DNA from 3 places in the Rhodococcus sp. FW305-130 genome. Region 2 is predicted to be linked to each of the others. Evidence: riboswitches for the same ligand, from Rfam matches in the RefSeq annotation. Region 2 holds a riboswitch; each other region holds the start of a gene.
The links. A riboswitch is a leader RNA that binds a small molecule or an ion and turns the genes downstream of it on or off. The one in region 2 is predicted to bind thiamine pyrophosphate.
Positions count from the first base shown of each region.

Region 1: linked by a shared signal. The riboswitch ahead of thiO (glycine oxidase ThiO) and the one ahead of AC3WQS_RS17135 (3-oxoacyl-ACP reductase) in region 2 are both predicted to bind thiamine pyrophosphate.
Region 3: linked by a shared signal. The riboswitch ahead of AC3WQS_RS30170 (TenA family protein) and the one ahead of AC3WQS_RS17135 (3-oxoacyl-ACP reductase) in region 2 are both predicted to bind thiamine pyrophosphate.

Region 1 is NZ_JBYTAP010000009.1:288,572-293,728, forward strand. Features, by position in the region: gene AC3WQS_RS26770 (GlnX family signal transduction membrane protein) at 1-1,316, opposite strand, end outside; gene AC3WQS_RS26775 (NUDIX hydrolase) at 1,475-2,119, shown strand; gene AC3WQS_RS26780 (hypothetical protein) at 2,199-2,330, opposite strand; gene thiE (thiamine phosphate synthase) at 2,579-3,274, opposite strand; TPP riboswitch at 3,301-3,447, shown strand; gene thiO (glycine oxidase ThiO) at 3,447-4,526, shown strand; gene thiS (sulfur carrier protein ThiS) at 4,523-4,738, shown strand; gene AC3WQS_RS26800 (thiazole synthase) at 4,731-5,157, shown strand, end outside.
Region 2 is NZ_JBYTAP010000005.1:205,773-210,929, forward strand. Features, by position in the region: gene AC3WQS_RS17115 (zinc-binding alcohol dehydrogenase family protein) at 1-175, opposite strand, end outside; gene AC3WQS_RS17120 (MarR family winged helix-turn-helix transcriptional regulator) at 172-633, opposite strand; gene dinB (DNA polymerase IV) at 755-2,053, shown strand; gene AC3WQS_RS17130 (LLM class flavin-dependent oxidoreductase) at 2,050-3,330, opposite strand; gene AC3WQS_RS17135 (3-oxoacyl-ACP reductase) at 3,330-4,094, opposite strand; TPP riboswitch at 4,112-4,205, opposite strand; gene AC3WQS_RS17140 (DoxX family protein) at 4,344-4,784, shown strand; gene AC3WQS_RS17145 (AurF N-oxygenase family protein) at 4,889-5,157, shown strand, end outside.
Region 3 is NZ_JBYTAP010000014.1:48,774-53,930, reverse strand. Features, by position in the region: gene AC3WQS_RS30190 (LysM peptidoglycan-binding domain-containing protein) at 1-199, opposite strand, end outside; gene AC3WQS_RS30185 (ABC transporter ATP-binding protein) at 506-1,312, opposite strand; gene AC3WQS_RS30180 (ABC transporter permease) at 1,309-2,112, opposite strand; gene AC3WQS_RS30175 (ABC transporter substrate-binding protein) at 2,090-3,118, opposite strand; gene AC3WQS_RS30170 (TenA family protein) at 3,118-3,861, opposite strand; TPP riboswitch at 3,849-3,944, opposite strand; gene AC3WQS_RS30165 (carboxylesterase/lipase family protein) at 4,075-5,157, shown strand, end outside.

The DNA of each region.
Region 1 (5,157 bases), on a different contig from region 2:
GCAACTCCGAGAACTGCCAATACAGTCATGCCCGGTGCAGAGGCAGCCAACACACGTGAGGCGTACGAGACGTCGGACCGAAGATTTGTGCGCGAATCCACGATTCCTTGCCAGAGTTCGTGATCGAGCTTTCCGTATTCCGCGGCCGAATCCTGTTCTCCGGAGCCGATGGTGATGGCGGCAGCGGAAGTGAAGTCGCCGGTCCCGAGACGGTCGTACATGCGCGTGTGCGCAGCCACCCATTGCTCGCGCGAATCCAGTGCGGCGGTCAGCACCTCGTTGTTCACTCGGGCGCGTTCGTCGCTGCGTAGGCCCTCGAGGATGTCGCGCAGGGCGTCGACCTTGCGAGTGAACGTCACGTTGTCCTCGGCAGTTGAATCCCGTCTCGCCAACGTGAGGGTTTCGACGGTACGTGCCTGCTGTGCCATGATCCGGGCCTCGGTCAGTTCGTGCAGTGGCTCGGCGCCCGCGTCGAGTGCACGTCCGGTGGCAAGTGCGGACACCAGTCCGACGGTGAGCAGCCACAGCAGCGCAGCCGCGACGGCGAGCGAGGCAAGGATCAACCCGAGATTGAAGCGTCGGCGACTCTTGCGGGAGAAGTACACCTGTGTTGCCACCAGCGCGCACAACACGAGGACGAATGCCACGATCGGCCACCACGGTGGAGTCTCGAAATCGCGCTGTACCTGCGAGACCAGGGTCTCCTGCGAGGCGTGCAGTTGCTGAGCCATCGGCAGCAGCGAGGTCTGCATCAACTGCGAGGCCTCGCTCAAATATGCTGCCCCGACCGGGTTTCCGACGCGATTGTTCGCCCGTGCAGTTTCGACCAGCCCGGTGTAGACGGAGAGGTCGGTCGAGATGGTGGTCAACGCGCTGTGCCCGGCAAGATCAGTCGAGTCGAGACCGGCCGATGCCTGGACGATCTCCGCCGACGCCTCACCGATCGACTGCGTGTATCGGTCGCGTACTTCGGCGGGTTCGAGGCCGCCGGAGATGAAGGCGGTGGCCGCGGCGGCGTCTGCCAAAGACAACGCGCTGTAGAGGTTCTGGGCCGAGTTGGCGAGAGGTTCGGTTTCGACGAGGAGGAGGTCGAGGTTCGCCTGTCGGTTCTCGATCGCTGCGGTGGCGAGGAGTCCGGCGATCAAGGTGATCGCAATCAAGATCACTCCGACGACGGTCAACCGGCCGGGCGTCGAGGACATGAATGCCTGGAGTTCGCGCCGCAGAAGTGCTCGCTCGTCCTCCGCCGATACCGAAGTGCCCTCGGAGGGCGGCAGCGACCGGGGTTCGATGGACGGGACGACACGGTCGACCATCGAGCACCTCACTTCGCTGTAGGCGGGCTACCGAGAAATGATGCCGCCGAGAAATGATTCAGGGCATCTTCGCGAGCATATAAGCATCACCTACACCTGGAGCAGTTTGAAACGGTTAGTGTGGGACAACGGCGAGAGCAGGCGGAGCGAGGTAGTCGATGCGTGGTGACGGTGACGGTTGGTCGATCGGACCGGACGGTACTCGGCATTGGGGTAAACACGGAGCCGCTGGACTGCTTCTGCGCGCCCCCGATTCGGACGGATCGCCCCTGGTCTTGCTGCAGCATCGTGCGGCGTGGAGCCATCAAGGTGGTACCTGGGCATTGCCCGGTGGAGCACGGGACTCACACGAAAGCACGACGCACGCCGCTGTCCGGGAGGCACACGAAGAAGCCGGAATCGCCGAAGACGCCGTTCGCGTCCGCGGTGAGGTAGTGACGATGCACGCGGAGAGCGGGTGGACCTACACCACCGTCGTGGCTGATGCGGCACATCCACTGTCGACGGTTGCCAACGGTGAGAGCACCGAGTTGCGGTGGGTGCGTGAAGCCGACGTCGATTCGCTGCCATTGCATCCGGGATTCGGTTCCTCGTGGCCCGAGCTCCGGACTGCGCCTGTACCAGCCGAGACCGAAGACCTACAGCCCGGCGACCCACACACCGTCGTACTCGAAGACGGTGGCTTCGGATGGTTGTCGGGCAGCTCGCACCAAGGCAGTTCCCACCGAGGCAGTTCCCACCAAGGCAGTGAGCAGTCAGGCAGTGACCAGAACCTGTCCGAGGCGTCGAGTACGCAGTCTTAACAGGGCATATACAGCAGAAGGGCCGGACTCCTCAGGAGTCCGGCCCTTCTGTGTTTCGGTCTCCCGACCGAAACGAGGCTCAGCTGAGCGAGTTCAGCGCCGTGATGAAGCTGACCGCGGTGATACCGAGCTTGAGCAGCTCGCTGATCTTGCCGAGGTTCAGGTCTTCGAGCGATTCGGTGCTGAGCGAGCCGGTGTCGAGGGATCCCATTTAGTGCTCCTAGGTTCAGTTAGTAACTGGAGGTAAACTACAACAAACCGAATGGGATGTGACACGCAATCGAAACAACTGTGATCAAGATCACGTAATCCGACTTTTCGGACATCCAATCGCACCTAGGAACTGGGGGTTTGTTGTCTGATCGGACAACTTCCGTTCATGTTTCGAGTCAGGCGTGCTGACCCGTAACTGTGCAGAAATCGCCCGGCAAACAGTTGACGGTCGCCAGTTACCGGTTTTCAGCGTCCAGCGACGGCGGCGGCGAGGCGCTGCGCAGCCGCCTGGGGATCCGACGCCTGCGTGATTGCACGCACGACGACGATGCGCGTGGCACCGGCATCGAGCAGCTCCGGCAGGCGTTCCTCGTCGATGCCGCCGATTGCGAACCATGGGCGCGGCGGTGCGGCGTCGGCGGTCGATCGAACCAGTTCCAGACCGGACGCACTTCGATTCGGTTTGGTCGGTGTCGCCCAGACCGGCCCGGTGCAGAAGTAGTCGACGCCCTCTTCGATTGCGGCCAGACTCGCCTGCGCGCGACTACTCGTCGAACGCCCGATGACGACGTCTTCACCGACAACGGTTCGTGCGTAGGGGACGGGAATGTCGTTCTGCCCGAGGTGGAGGATGTCGGCACCGGAAGCCATCGCGAGATCCGCGCGATCGTTCACGGCCAACAATGCGCCGTGGCGTCGCGCTGCGGCCGCGAGAATGCCCAGTGCTACCAGTTCGTCCTTGGCCTCGAGCGGGCCGAACTCGCGCTCACCGGCAGAGCCCTTGTCACGCAATTGGATGATGTCGACTCCGCCGGACAATGCTGCCTCGGCGAACTGCGCGAGGTCGCCTTTCTCGCGGCGCGCGTCGGTGCACAGGTACAGCCGTGCTGCTGCCAGGCGCTCGCGCCGGTCGATGACGTTACTGGGATGTGTGGGGTGCACGGAGCAAACGGTAGCCTCTAGGGAGCAAGGTTCGACACGGGAGTCCTGAAACGTCGTTGTCACTTTTTGTCGTGACTGCGAGGTTCGTGGGGCTGAGAGGGGATCGCGACCAGATCCCGACCGTCAGACCTGACCCGGATCATGCCGGCGCAGGAAGTGGAGGTGGAGTTTCGTGAGTACACACGCTCGTACGGTGTCGGTTGTCGGCGGCGGTGTCATCGGTCTCGCCATTGCGTGGCGAGCCGCCCGCGACGGGTGGTCCGTTCGGTTGTACGACCCGTCCATTGGATCAGGTGCTTCGTGGGTGGCGGGCGGAATGCTCGCCCCGCTTTCCGAAGGCTGGCCGGGTGAAGAGACAGCGTTGACGGTTGGTGCGGCGTCCCTGGAACGGTGGCCGACGTTCGGTGAGGAGCTCGGAAAGTTCGGGCCATCGGTCTTCACCGCGGACAGTTCGCTGACGGTTGCACTCGATGCGGCCGACGCGCAGGACCTGCAGACCATCGCCGAGTGGGTGACCGCGCAGGGCCATGAACTCGAAGTTCTCGGTCGCGCCCGCATCCGCGAACTCGAACCGATGCTCGGCCGGGGCATCCGGTCGGGACTGATGGCTGTCGGTGAGTCCGCCGTCGACAACAGACTTCTGCTGGAGGCGTTGCAGAAGGCCTGTGCGGAATCCGGTGTCGAATTGATCGCGCGTGCCGTCAACGACCTCGCCGAACTCGATACCGACCAGATAGTGCTCACCGCCGGTATCGCGTCACCCAAGCTGTGGCCCGGGTTACCGGTACGCCCGGTCAAGGGCGAAATCCTTCGCCTGCGGAGTAGGCCTGGAGTCACCCCGGCGCCCAGCCGCACCATCCGCGGAAGCGTCCACGGGCGGCCCGCCTACCTCGTCCCGCGCGGTGACGGAATCGTCGTCGGCGCAACACAATACGAGTCCGGTGAGGACACACAGGTCACGATGGCCGGAGTACGCGACCTGATCAACGACGCCGAGGCACTGATGCCGGCGATCGGCGAATACGAACTGTACGAATGCGCGGCAGGCCTGCGTCCCATGACGCCGGACAACCTGCCCTTGATCGGGCGCGTGTCCGATCGTGTTGTCGTCTCCACCGGACACGGACGCAACGGTGTCCTGCTGACGCCCGTCACCGCCGATGCGACGGTCGCGTTGCTGAACGGCACATCTTTGGTCGAGGTAAAAGGAACCGAACCCGAGCGGTTCGCAGTAGTTAAGGAAAATTCATGAGTGAGCAGGTCCCGATCGGGATCACCGTCAACGGCGAAGATCTCGAGTTCGATCGAGCAGTCACGGTGACCGAGCTACTGACGCACCTCGAGTTGCCGAGCAAGGGTATCGCCGTCGCCGTCGACGGTGCGCTCTTTCCTCGCGGGCGTTGGGACGAATCCGTCGGACGTGGTTGGGAAATCGAGATCCTCACGGCGGTGCAGGGTGGCTGAGCAGGACCTTCTCACTATCGCTGGCCGCACCTTCGGTTCCCGGCTCATCACCGGAACAGGCGGCGCCGCCAACCTTGCGGTGCTCGAGGAAGCGCTTGTCGCCTCCGGCACCGAACTGACCACCGTCGCGATGCGGCGAGTCGACGCGGCCGGCGGCACGGGTGTTCTGGACCTGCTTCGTCGTCTCGGAATCGAACCGTTGCCGAACACCGCCGGGTGTCGGGGCGCCGCCGAAGCAGTGCTGACGGCGCAGTTGGCACGCGAAGCGCTCGAGACGAACTGGGTCAAACTAGAAGTCATCGCCGACGAGCGGACGCTGCTGCCCGACGCAATCGAACTCGTCTCCGCCGCAGAACAATTGGTGGACGACGGATTCACCGTTCTGCCGTACACGACGGACGATCCGGTGCTGGCGCTTC
Region 2 (5,157 bases):
TCACGCCTTCGGCGAGGCCGAGCCTGGTGTGCAGTTCGGATCGATTGAGGCCGAAGGCCTTCACACGGACCAGTACCCAGCCGGTGGTAGGCGCCGGTATGGGAATCTCCTTGATCGTCAATGCTTCTGGCGGGCCGGGGGCGTCGAGCACGATTGCGCGCATTGTGTCGGTCATGCTTTCTCCTTGGTGATGAGTGTCAGTCGGCGGTTGGCTTCGCGCAGCGTGGCCAGTGTGGCGCCGAACCGATCGAGAGCCTCGGGCGTCAGCACGGAACCGAGACGGCGTGCCAGTTCGTCGTCGAACGTGGCCTTCGCCCCCTGCAACAGGCCAATGCCGTCGGGGGTCAACGCGATGAGTGAGGATCGTTTGTCGGCGGGATTGGATTGTCGACGGCAGTGCCCCGAGGACTCGATCCGATCCACCAATTTGCTCGTGCCACCGACGGTGATCGCGAGGGCTTCGGCAATGTCGAAGACCCGACAGGAACCTAGCCTGTCGATGATCTGCATCGGCTCGAATCGACTCAGTGGCAGGTCGTGCTCGATTCGGAGTCGCTGGTCGACGGCCGTCCACAGTTCGGTTTCGAAGCGGACGAGGTTGTCGAAGTGACCGCTCAGGTCCGACCCCGTCATGAGCAGACCCCGAACCGATATGCATTCCGTGGAATCATTCTTTCACCGTACGCCCGATTCGTGATCAATTCCATGGAATCTATTTGCGGCCTTTCGTTGTGTCGGTGGCGCATGGGAACATATGTTCGTGTCGCATGAACCGTTGGATCGAGAAACGCCAGGTAATCACCCTGGCGGTGCTCGTTCTGGCGGTAATCATCCTGGGGGTGGTCGACCTACGGGTGACGCAACGATCCTCCATGCGGACCTCGATTCGTTCTACGCATCGGTCGAGCAACGTGACGACCCGACTCTGGCGGGCAGACCGGTCATCGTCGGCGGTGGCGTGGTCCTGGCGGCAAGCTACGAGGCCAAGGCATTCGGGGTTCGAACTGCGATGAGTGGTGGTCAGGCTCGATCACTGTGTCCCCAGGCGATCGTCGTTCCCCCGCGAATGTCGGCGTACTCGCAGGCGAGCAAAGACGTGTTCGACGTCTTTCACGACACGTCGCCGCTGGTCGAAGGAATCTCCATAGACGAGGCCTTTCTCGAGGTCGGCGGGCTCGCCAAAATCGTGGGAAACCCGCTGCAGATCGGGGCCAACCTCAGACGCGACGTGGCTGAGCAGGTCGGACTACCGATCACGGTCGGGATCGCACGCACCAAGTTCCTGGCCAAGGTCGCGAGTGCATTCGCGAAACCCGACGGATTGCTGCGAGTGCCGCCGGAGGGCGAGACCGAATTCCTGCATCCGTTGCCGGTCGAGAAGCTGTGGGGCGTCGGCAAGATCACGGCCCAGAAGTTGCGAAACTTCGACATCGTGACGGTGGGTGACATCGCTCGGCACGACGAATCCTCGATCGTCTCGATTCTCGGGGGCGGCGCCGGTCGCCATCTCTACGCGCTCTCGCACAATCGAGATCCGCGCCCCGTCCGCGCCTATCGTGGCCGCAGTTCGATGGGTGCTCAGCATGCGCTTGGTCGCGGATCCCATTCCCGCGCAGAACTCGATGCGTCGTTGATGTCCCTTGTCGACCGTGTCAGTCGACGCATGCGTTCGGCGCAGCGGACGGGGCGCACGGTCACGCTCCGGCTTCGCTTCGCGGATTTCACGCGGGCAACTCGATCTCACACACTGCGCCGGTCCACCGCCGACACAGCGGAATTGCTGAACGCCTCGATGGTGCTGCTGGACGAAGCGATACCGATGATCGCGGACAAGGGCATCACGTTGATCGGTGTCGCTGTCTCCAACCTGGATCGGGACGGCGCTGAACAACTCGAATTGCCCTTCGACGGTCCAGGATTCGCGGGTCCGGACACTGCCGCCCTCGACTCGGCGATGGACAGCGTCCGGAAGAAGTTCGGCTCGGCGGCTCTCACGAGGGGAGTGCTCCTGGGACGCGATCCGGACCTGTCGGTGCCGCTACTGCCGGACTAGGTGAGGTTTTCTCTCAGAGTCGCTCCCTCGTATTCGCGTCGGAACAACCCACGCGCCTGCAGCACTGGAATCACGTGATCGACAAAATCTTCCAGGCCCTGCGGATAGGTCGGCGGCATCAGATTGAAACCGTCGGCACCGCGGCCGTTCAACCAGGATTCCATCTCGTCGGCAATCGACTCCGGTGTGCCGATCATCGTTGCGTGGCCACCACCCGCAGCGAGCGCCCCGAGGAGTTCCCGCACAGTCGGTGCGTCCTTCTCGACGATCCGCAGAATAGTTGCGTAGCGTCCTTGCGGCCCGCTGAATGCTTCGAGTGGCGGCAACGGGGGTACGGGCCCGTCGAGATCCCAGTCCTCGCAATCCTGTCCGGTGAACAACGAGAGTTGGCGTATCGACTGTTCGGTGGGCAGCAGGCGATCAAGTTCGGCCTTCTTGGCCCGCGCCTCGGCGACAGTACTTCCGACGTAGGTGACCAGCCCCGGCATGACGGCGACCGAGTTCGAATCCCGGCCGGCGCGCTCGATTCTCGACTTCACGTCCGCGTAGTAGCTCTGCGCGCTGGGTAGGTCGTAGGCAACCGAATAGATCGCCTCGGCGCGCTGCGCAGCCAGATCGCGACCCTGCTCGGACGCCCCGGCCTGAAACAAAACCGGTCTGCCCTGCGGGGATCGAGGAACCGTCAACGGGCCGTCGACACGAAAATGCTTGCCGTCGTGATCGATGCGAGAAATCTTGCCTGCGTCGACAAAACGTCCCGCCCGGTCGAGGATCAGCGCGTCTTCCGACCACGAATCCCACAATGCGAGGGCCACTTCGACAAATTCGTCGGCTCGTTCATATCGGGATGCGTGATCGGGCATCGCCTCGAGTCCGTGGTTGCGCGCCTCCTGGTCGAACATCGAGGTCACGACGTTCCATCCGGCCCGTCCGCCGCTGATGTGGTCGAGCGATGCCAAAAGTCGTGCCGCGTGGAATGGCGTGTAAAGGGTCGTGGAGATGGTGGTGACCAGGCCGACGTTCGCCGTCGCTCGTGCCATGGCAGTCAACGCGGTGATCGGTTCGAGAAACCACGACGCACCAGACTCGGGTTCTCGAACACTGTGACCGTCAGCGAAGAAAACGGCGTCCAGCTTGCCGCGTTCGGCGATCTGGGCGAGCGACTCGTAATACGTGATGTCACCGAGACTTTCGACCGGTGAGTCGCGGTGTCGCCACGCCGCACTGTGATGCCCGCAACCGAGCAGGAACGCACCTATCCGTAGCTGTGCGCCCATCAGTTCTTGACGAGTCCGCCGTCGACAACCAGATTCTGGCCGGTCACGGCCCGCGACCATGGGGAGGCGAAAAAGAGTGCAGCGTCGGCAAATTCGTCCGGCGTCGTGACTCGGCGCAGGGGAGTGCTTGCCGCGATCATGTCGAACACTGCTTCCGGTGTCGCGGCACTCGCATCGGTGGTGCGGAGCAAGCCGCCGGAGACCATGTTGACTGTGATCCCGTCCGGACCGAGGTCGGCGGACAGCGTCCGTGTCAGTGCCAACAGTGCGGCCTTGGCAGCGGTGTAGTCGTGGTACGGAACTACCGGATTCTGGACCAGATTGGTTCCGACAGTGATGATTCGGCCGAAGCCGAGTTCGCGCATGCCTGGTAGTCCTGCCTGGGTGGTATTGAGTGTTCCGGCAACAGCTCCGCGTAGTTGAGAGTCGAAGTCGGCCCAGGTGATCGTGTCCGCGTTCGGCCGGGCATCGCCGTTGAACGAGAAGTCGACCAGTGCATTGTCGACCACGGTCGAGATCGGTGCGTCGAATCTCTCGCGTGCAGCGGAGAACAACTGGTCGACGGAACTGCGGTCCGTCACGTCCGCCTGGACTGCGAAGGTGCGATCCTCACCCAGTTCGGCGACCAGGGCCTCGGCGGCATCGCGGCTCTTGTTGTAGTTCACGATTACGCGGGCGCCCGAGCGGAAGAATGCTCGGCTCAGTGCGGCGCCGAGCCCGCGGGCGCCACCGGTGATCAGAACGATCTGCTCGTCGAGGTTCAATGCGCGCTGAAATTGCTGTTCGGTCATGTCGACATCCCTCCGCCAGTGCTAACTGGTCAGGTTCATCGGGTCTGATCTCAGCCGACTTTTTCGGCACCCCGTGTCACCGTCCATCAGACCACGTGAGGTGAATCGTCCTGAACGCCGGGTGTGTAGTAACGGTCGGCGCGATGAGTTTTCGATCGCTCGGGAGTCGTAATTGCAAGCGAAGTGGCAACAGGCCGCTCGCCTTCGCCCCAGGAGAATCCGATGACCACCCAGCCCGTCCACAACGAAACTGTTTCCGGTAACGCCACGACGACGACACCTTCGGCCACGGCTCGCAAGGTCGGATACGTCCTGAGTGGGCTGTTCGTCGTTTTCATGCTCTTCGACGGCATCATTCACATTCTCAACCTTCAGACCGTCAAGGACGCCTCCGCCGAACTTGGGTTGCCGGACTCGCTGGCATTGACGGCCGGGGTGGTGCAACTGATCTGCCTTGCGCTGTACGTGATTCCGCGAACGTCGATACTCGGCGCGATTCTGCTCACCGGTTACCTGGGCGGAGCCGTGTTGACCAACCTTCGAGCGGAACAGCCTCTGCTGAGCACGACACTGTTTGCCGTCTATACCGGAATCGTCATGTGGGCGGGTCTGTATCTCCGAGACGAGAAGGTTCGCGAGATCATCCCGGTGCGGCGGGCCTGAAATCAGGCCCCTGAAGGGGTTGCGTGGGACGCGGTGTCCCATTATGTTTGACCTCATTCAAGTCCGTCGACTCCAATCGACGGACTGGCCGTGAGGAGACACCGATGGCTCGGTCAGCGTCGATCGAAGTGGAAAAGCCGTACCGCCAGGTACTGCAGACTTTGTCCGAGGGCTCAGTTGCCCGCAGTTTCGATCCCTATCTCGACATCGACTGGGATTCACCAGAGTTCGCGATCGATCCGCATGATCCGAGGTGGGTGCTCTCATCCGTGTCGGATCCGCTCGGAGCGACGCAGTGGTACCAGGATCAGTCGTTGGAGCGTCGAATCGCCATGGGAATGTGGCGTCAGGCGAATGTGACCAAGGTGGGTTC
Region 3 (5,157 bases), on a different contig from region 2:
TGTAGATGACGAAGTTTCCGTCAGCCTGCACCTCGGCGCGGTTGGCGCCGGATCCGTTGGTGCCTGCGGCCCAAACAGCCTGTCCGCCCTCGGACAGAACCAGGTTGCCGTCGTCCTGCAAGGTGAGGGTGTATGCGCCGTTGTCGGACTTGAGTTCCTGGCCGACTCCGAGGCTTTGACCTGACTGCAGTGTGCTCACGCTGTCCCTTTCCAAATCTGTTGCGATGACTGTGCCTCCACGATTCCGCTTTACCGTCCAGTTACCTTCTGGCCGTTGGTCTCGTAGGCGACCGAGTGTACGTTACCGAAGAGTACGGAGAATTGTGCAGCGTTGACGGACTGCGTGTCGAGCGTTCGGATCTTGCTGATATTAAGGCATTTTGGGTGAAAGTGCCGGATCATGGTACGTGACCTCGTCAGGTTTCGGTGCGCATTCTCCTGAACTCCAGGTGAACTCGAAACTCTCTCAGCGCATTATCAGTAACTACTGCATTTTCAGTAACCGCTAGGGGCGTAGCGACTTGCGCGTCTCGTCGTGGAGAACGGCAAGCAGTTCGCGCTCGACGTCGGCGAACTCGGGCGTGGTGATCATGTCCAGCTCGCGTGGTCTCGGCAAGGGAACGTCGACTACGCACCTGACCGTTGCCGGACGCGCAGACAGAACGACCACGCGGTCGGACAGATAGATCGCTTCACGAATATCGTGGGTGATCATCAGCACGGTCCACCGGTACTGCTGCCACACGTCTTGCAGCCAAGCCTGCATCTCGGTGCGGGTCAACGAGTCCAGTGCGCCGAACGGCTCGTCGAGCAGCAGGACAGGTTTGCCCTGAACAACGGTGCGCAGCATCGCCGCTCGCTGGCGCATACCGCCGGACAGCTGTGACGGCCGGGCGTCCTCGAATCCGGACAGGCCGAACGCGGGGAACAACTCACGAGCACGCTCGCGTGCTTCCTTCTTGCCGACTCCCTGCACTTCCAAACCGAGGGCCGTGTTGTCCAGTACCGAGCGCCAAGGGAACAGAAGATCCTTCTGCGGCATGTACGCGGTGTGCACCTCGGCGGCTGCTTCGGATTCAGTTGCGCGCGTGCCTACACGGACTGAACCCGAGGTCGGGGATTCGAGCCCGGCCAGGACGTTGAAGATCGTGCTCTTGCCGCAGCCGCTCGGCCCGATCACCGACACGAATTCGCCCGCGTCGGCGCGGAAGGACACCGAATCGAGTACGAGACGCGATTCTCCGGCAGTGTCGAACCTCTTGGTCAGGTCCTGAATTTCGACCATTGCCTCCTCGACCGTCGGGTCGGTCATGTCCGCGACCTTTCGTTCATCGCCCATGGTGCAACGATGCGCTCGATGACGAACGTCAGCAAGTACAGCGTGACGCTGATCAACGCGGTCACCAGTACGGCCGCCAACACCAGATCGGTGCGGAAGGAGTTCTTCTGGGTGCTCATGTAAATGCCCAAACCGGAAGTAGCGCCGACGTATTCGGAGAACACCGCGCCCACGACCGCGTAGGTGATACCGATACGCAGGGCGGTGAAGAATCGCGGAATCGCCGAAGGAAGGCGGACGTATCGGAACTCCTGCCAGCGAGTGCTGCCCATACTGCGCAGGAGAGCGCCCGCTTCACGGTCGGCCGCGGCAAATCCCTCGATGAGTCCGATGGTCATGGGGAAGAACGTTGCAAGTGCGATCACCAACACCTTCGGCAGCAACCCGAAGCCGAACCAGATGATCATCAGTGGCGCAATGGCGATGATCGGCAAGGTCTGCGAGACGACAAAAAGTGGTACCAGCGCGCGTGACAACCACGGCGAAAAGTCCACGACCACAGCAAGAATCCAGGCCAACACCAGTGAAACAGTGAAGCCGACCAACGTGACCTGCAATGTCGACCAGGCGTGGCCGGAGATGATCTCGCGGTTGTCCCACCCCTGGGACAGAACGCGCCCCGGAGACGGAAGTACTTGCGGCCGAATCCCACTGATCTCGACGTAGATCTGCCACGCCGCCACGAGGAGCACCACCACGGCGAGCGCGGGAAGCGCCCGCCGCATGGCCGAGACCAGCCGTCCGCTCACGTCAGGACGCGTCGAGATACTCATTGGTGAAGTACTCCGACCAGTCCGGCTTCTGGGTCAACGGCTTCCCGTCCGGTCCGGCGAGCAATCCGTTGTCGAAGAGGAATCCCGAATAACCCGACCAGGTTTCGAGGTTCTGCGTACCGACGACGCCGTTGGCGTCTTTCATGTAGTCGGCGGCAAGCATCCGCTGACTGTCACGGACGAGGTCTTCGTCGGTGAAAGCTCCGGGGTTCGCGTCGATGAGATCCTGCGCGGCCTGGTCCGGGTTGTCGGCAGCAGTCTGATATCCGCGTTGAACGGCGTTGACGAACTTGCGTGCCTCGTCGGGATGGTCCTTCAACCACTGCTGGTTGCCGTTGATCACGATCGAATACGCATCGGGGAAGCCGTAATCGGTGTACTGGAAGTACCGCATCGGAGTTCCGTTTCGCTCCGCTTCGAGGCCTTCCCACGCAAAGTAGGAGACCGTGAAATCTGCCTGCCCCGAGTACACGGCTTCGTAAGCAGACGTTCCGAGCGTGACCGTCGTGAAGTTCCCGGTCCCGCCGTCGTTGCGGATGATCTGCTGCAGCGTTTCGACTTCGCCGGGATCGCCGAACCCAGCGTACGTCTTTCCGTCGAGATCACGCGGGCGCGTGATGTCCGCACGATCCGCCTTCACACCGATGCCGGTGGCGCGGTGCTGAAGTGGCGCGATGACGGACGTCGTGGCGGCGCCGGCCGCTCGGGCGAACGTGGCCTGACTCTGTGTGCTGATGCCGAACTCCGCGTTGCCGGCGTCGACCAGGGTGTCGGGAGAGGTGTTGTTGTACGGCAGGATCGAGACGTCCAGACCGGCGTCCTCGAAGTAGCCCTCTTGGAGTGCAACGTACAAACCGGTGTGGTTCGTGTTCGGGGTCCAGTCGAGTGCGAACCGAATGGTCCCGTCGGAAGAGCCGGTGTCAGCGGCGCATCCGGTCAGAACTGTGAATGCGGCTGCGATCGCGGCAGACGTGGCAAGTGTGCGGCGCAGCGCCGCAAACGACATCACGACGCCGGCCAAGGCTGCTGGTGGAGTGCGGAATCCCAGAACATCAACTCGTAGCGACTGGCGATGCGGAATGCTTCACTCATCGCCTCACGCTCTGTCTCGGTGGCTGCTTCGGCCGCAGCATCGACCAGTACGCGGGCCTGCGCCACCGACTCGTGGAATTCGGGTGCGTCGTACGTCGTGACCCACTGTGCGTACGGATGCGACGGATCGGCGTCGAGTACCTCGCGCGCTGAAGCGGCAAGATCGCGGCCGACCTCGGCGTAGATCCAGAAGCAGGGGAGTACTGCCGCTGCGGAGACCGGGTAAGGCGCAGTTGCCGCAGTCGCCGTCAGATACGAGACGTATCCCAGGCAGGCCTGCGAATGCTCGAGCCTTCCCGATCCCGCTGGAAGAATTCCACCGGTGAGAAGTCCGTCGTGAAGCGCAGATTCCACTGTCGCTGCCGTGGACGCGGAATTCGACCAGAAGCCCGCCGACTGCGGATCCGGGGCGTGGGCCGCGACCAGGGACAACGCTTTCGAATACCCTTCGAGATAAAGCTTGTCCTGCTCGATGTACGTGCGGAACGCGTCGAGAGGCAAGGTTCCGTCGCCGAGGCGTTCGAGGAACTCGAGTGAGTCGATCGACTCGCGGAGGACCTTCGTCTCGGCCCAGAGCCGATCGGTGAACCGATCCGTCGACGGCGCTGTGGCCACCGAGTTTTCGGCAGAATTGTATGCAGGCTGCGTAGTAGCCATGACATCCCTTCGTCAGCATTACCTGATCAGGTTCCCGGGTGTGTTCTCAGCCCCGCCCATGCGGAGCACCCCGTGTCAGAACTAGGCGACCTTAACACCGAGCCTCTGCTTCGTCGGCGCCTACCTGGCAGTTGAGTAGTCGGCGCACATCGGCCTTATGTTGGTACGTTTGGTCTTGTTTGCCACACGCGCGGGTCGGGAGGGGATTCAGACATGGAGACCGACGTTCGACCGAATCTCGGCGAGGACGGAACACTCGTGATCCGTGCCCGCGGCGGAGAAGCCCGCGGGTATCCGGATGGCGGAGTATTCGCGTGGAAGGGCATGCCATACGCAGCAGCGCCGGTGGGTGCGCGGAGGTTCCGCGCGCCGCAACCCGCTGAGCCCTGGGACGGGGTGCGCGACTGTCGTGAGTTCGGGCCGATCGCGCCGCAGGGCCAGAGCCCGGCGGTTCCGATCGACCGGGCCTTCAAAATCGACGAGGACTGCTTGTCGATCAACGTGTGGGCCCCGCGCCCCGACGGCACGCCGCGACCGGTGATGGTGTGGATTCACGGCGGCGCCTACTGCCTCGGGTCCGCCGCCCAAACGATTTACGACGGCCGTCATCTGGCTGAAACCGGTGACGTCGTTCTCGTCTCCTTCAACTATCGCGTCGGAGCCCTCGGATTCCTGGACCTGTCTGGATTCTCCACCGCGGATACCGTTTTCGAATCGAACTGTGGTCTGCGAGACCAGATTGCGGCACTCGAATGGGTTCGAGACAACATCGACGCCTTCGGGGGTGACCCGAGTGCGGTGACGGTGTTCGGTGAGTCCTCCGGCGCAGGATCCATCACGACGCTCATGACCTGTCCGAGCGCCGAAGGTCTGTTCCATCGTGCGATTGCCCAGAGTCCTCCCGCGACCTCCGTCTACGGGGCCGAGCGCGCCAAGACCGTGGCGGAGCGGTTTCTCGAACTGCTCTCGATCGACCCTGAAGACGCAGGCGATCTGCTGACCACGGATCTGGAACTGCTCGTGAAGGCAAGCGATGACCTGGTCAACGAAATTCCGACCCGGATTCCGGGAACTTTGGCGATGGCACCCGTTGTCGATCGTGATCTGGTGCCGCACTACCCGGTTGCGGCTTTCCAGAAGGGTTACGCGCACCGAATTCCACTGATCATCGGTTCCAACAAGGACGAGGCGTCGATCTTCAAGTTCATGAAGTCTCCGCTGATGCCGGTGAGCGCGCAGTCGGTCGAGGCCATGCTGCAACTGCTGGCGGATGATCACCCAGACATCTCCGCGACC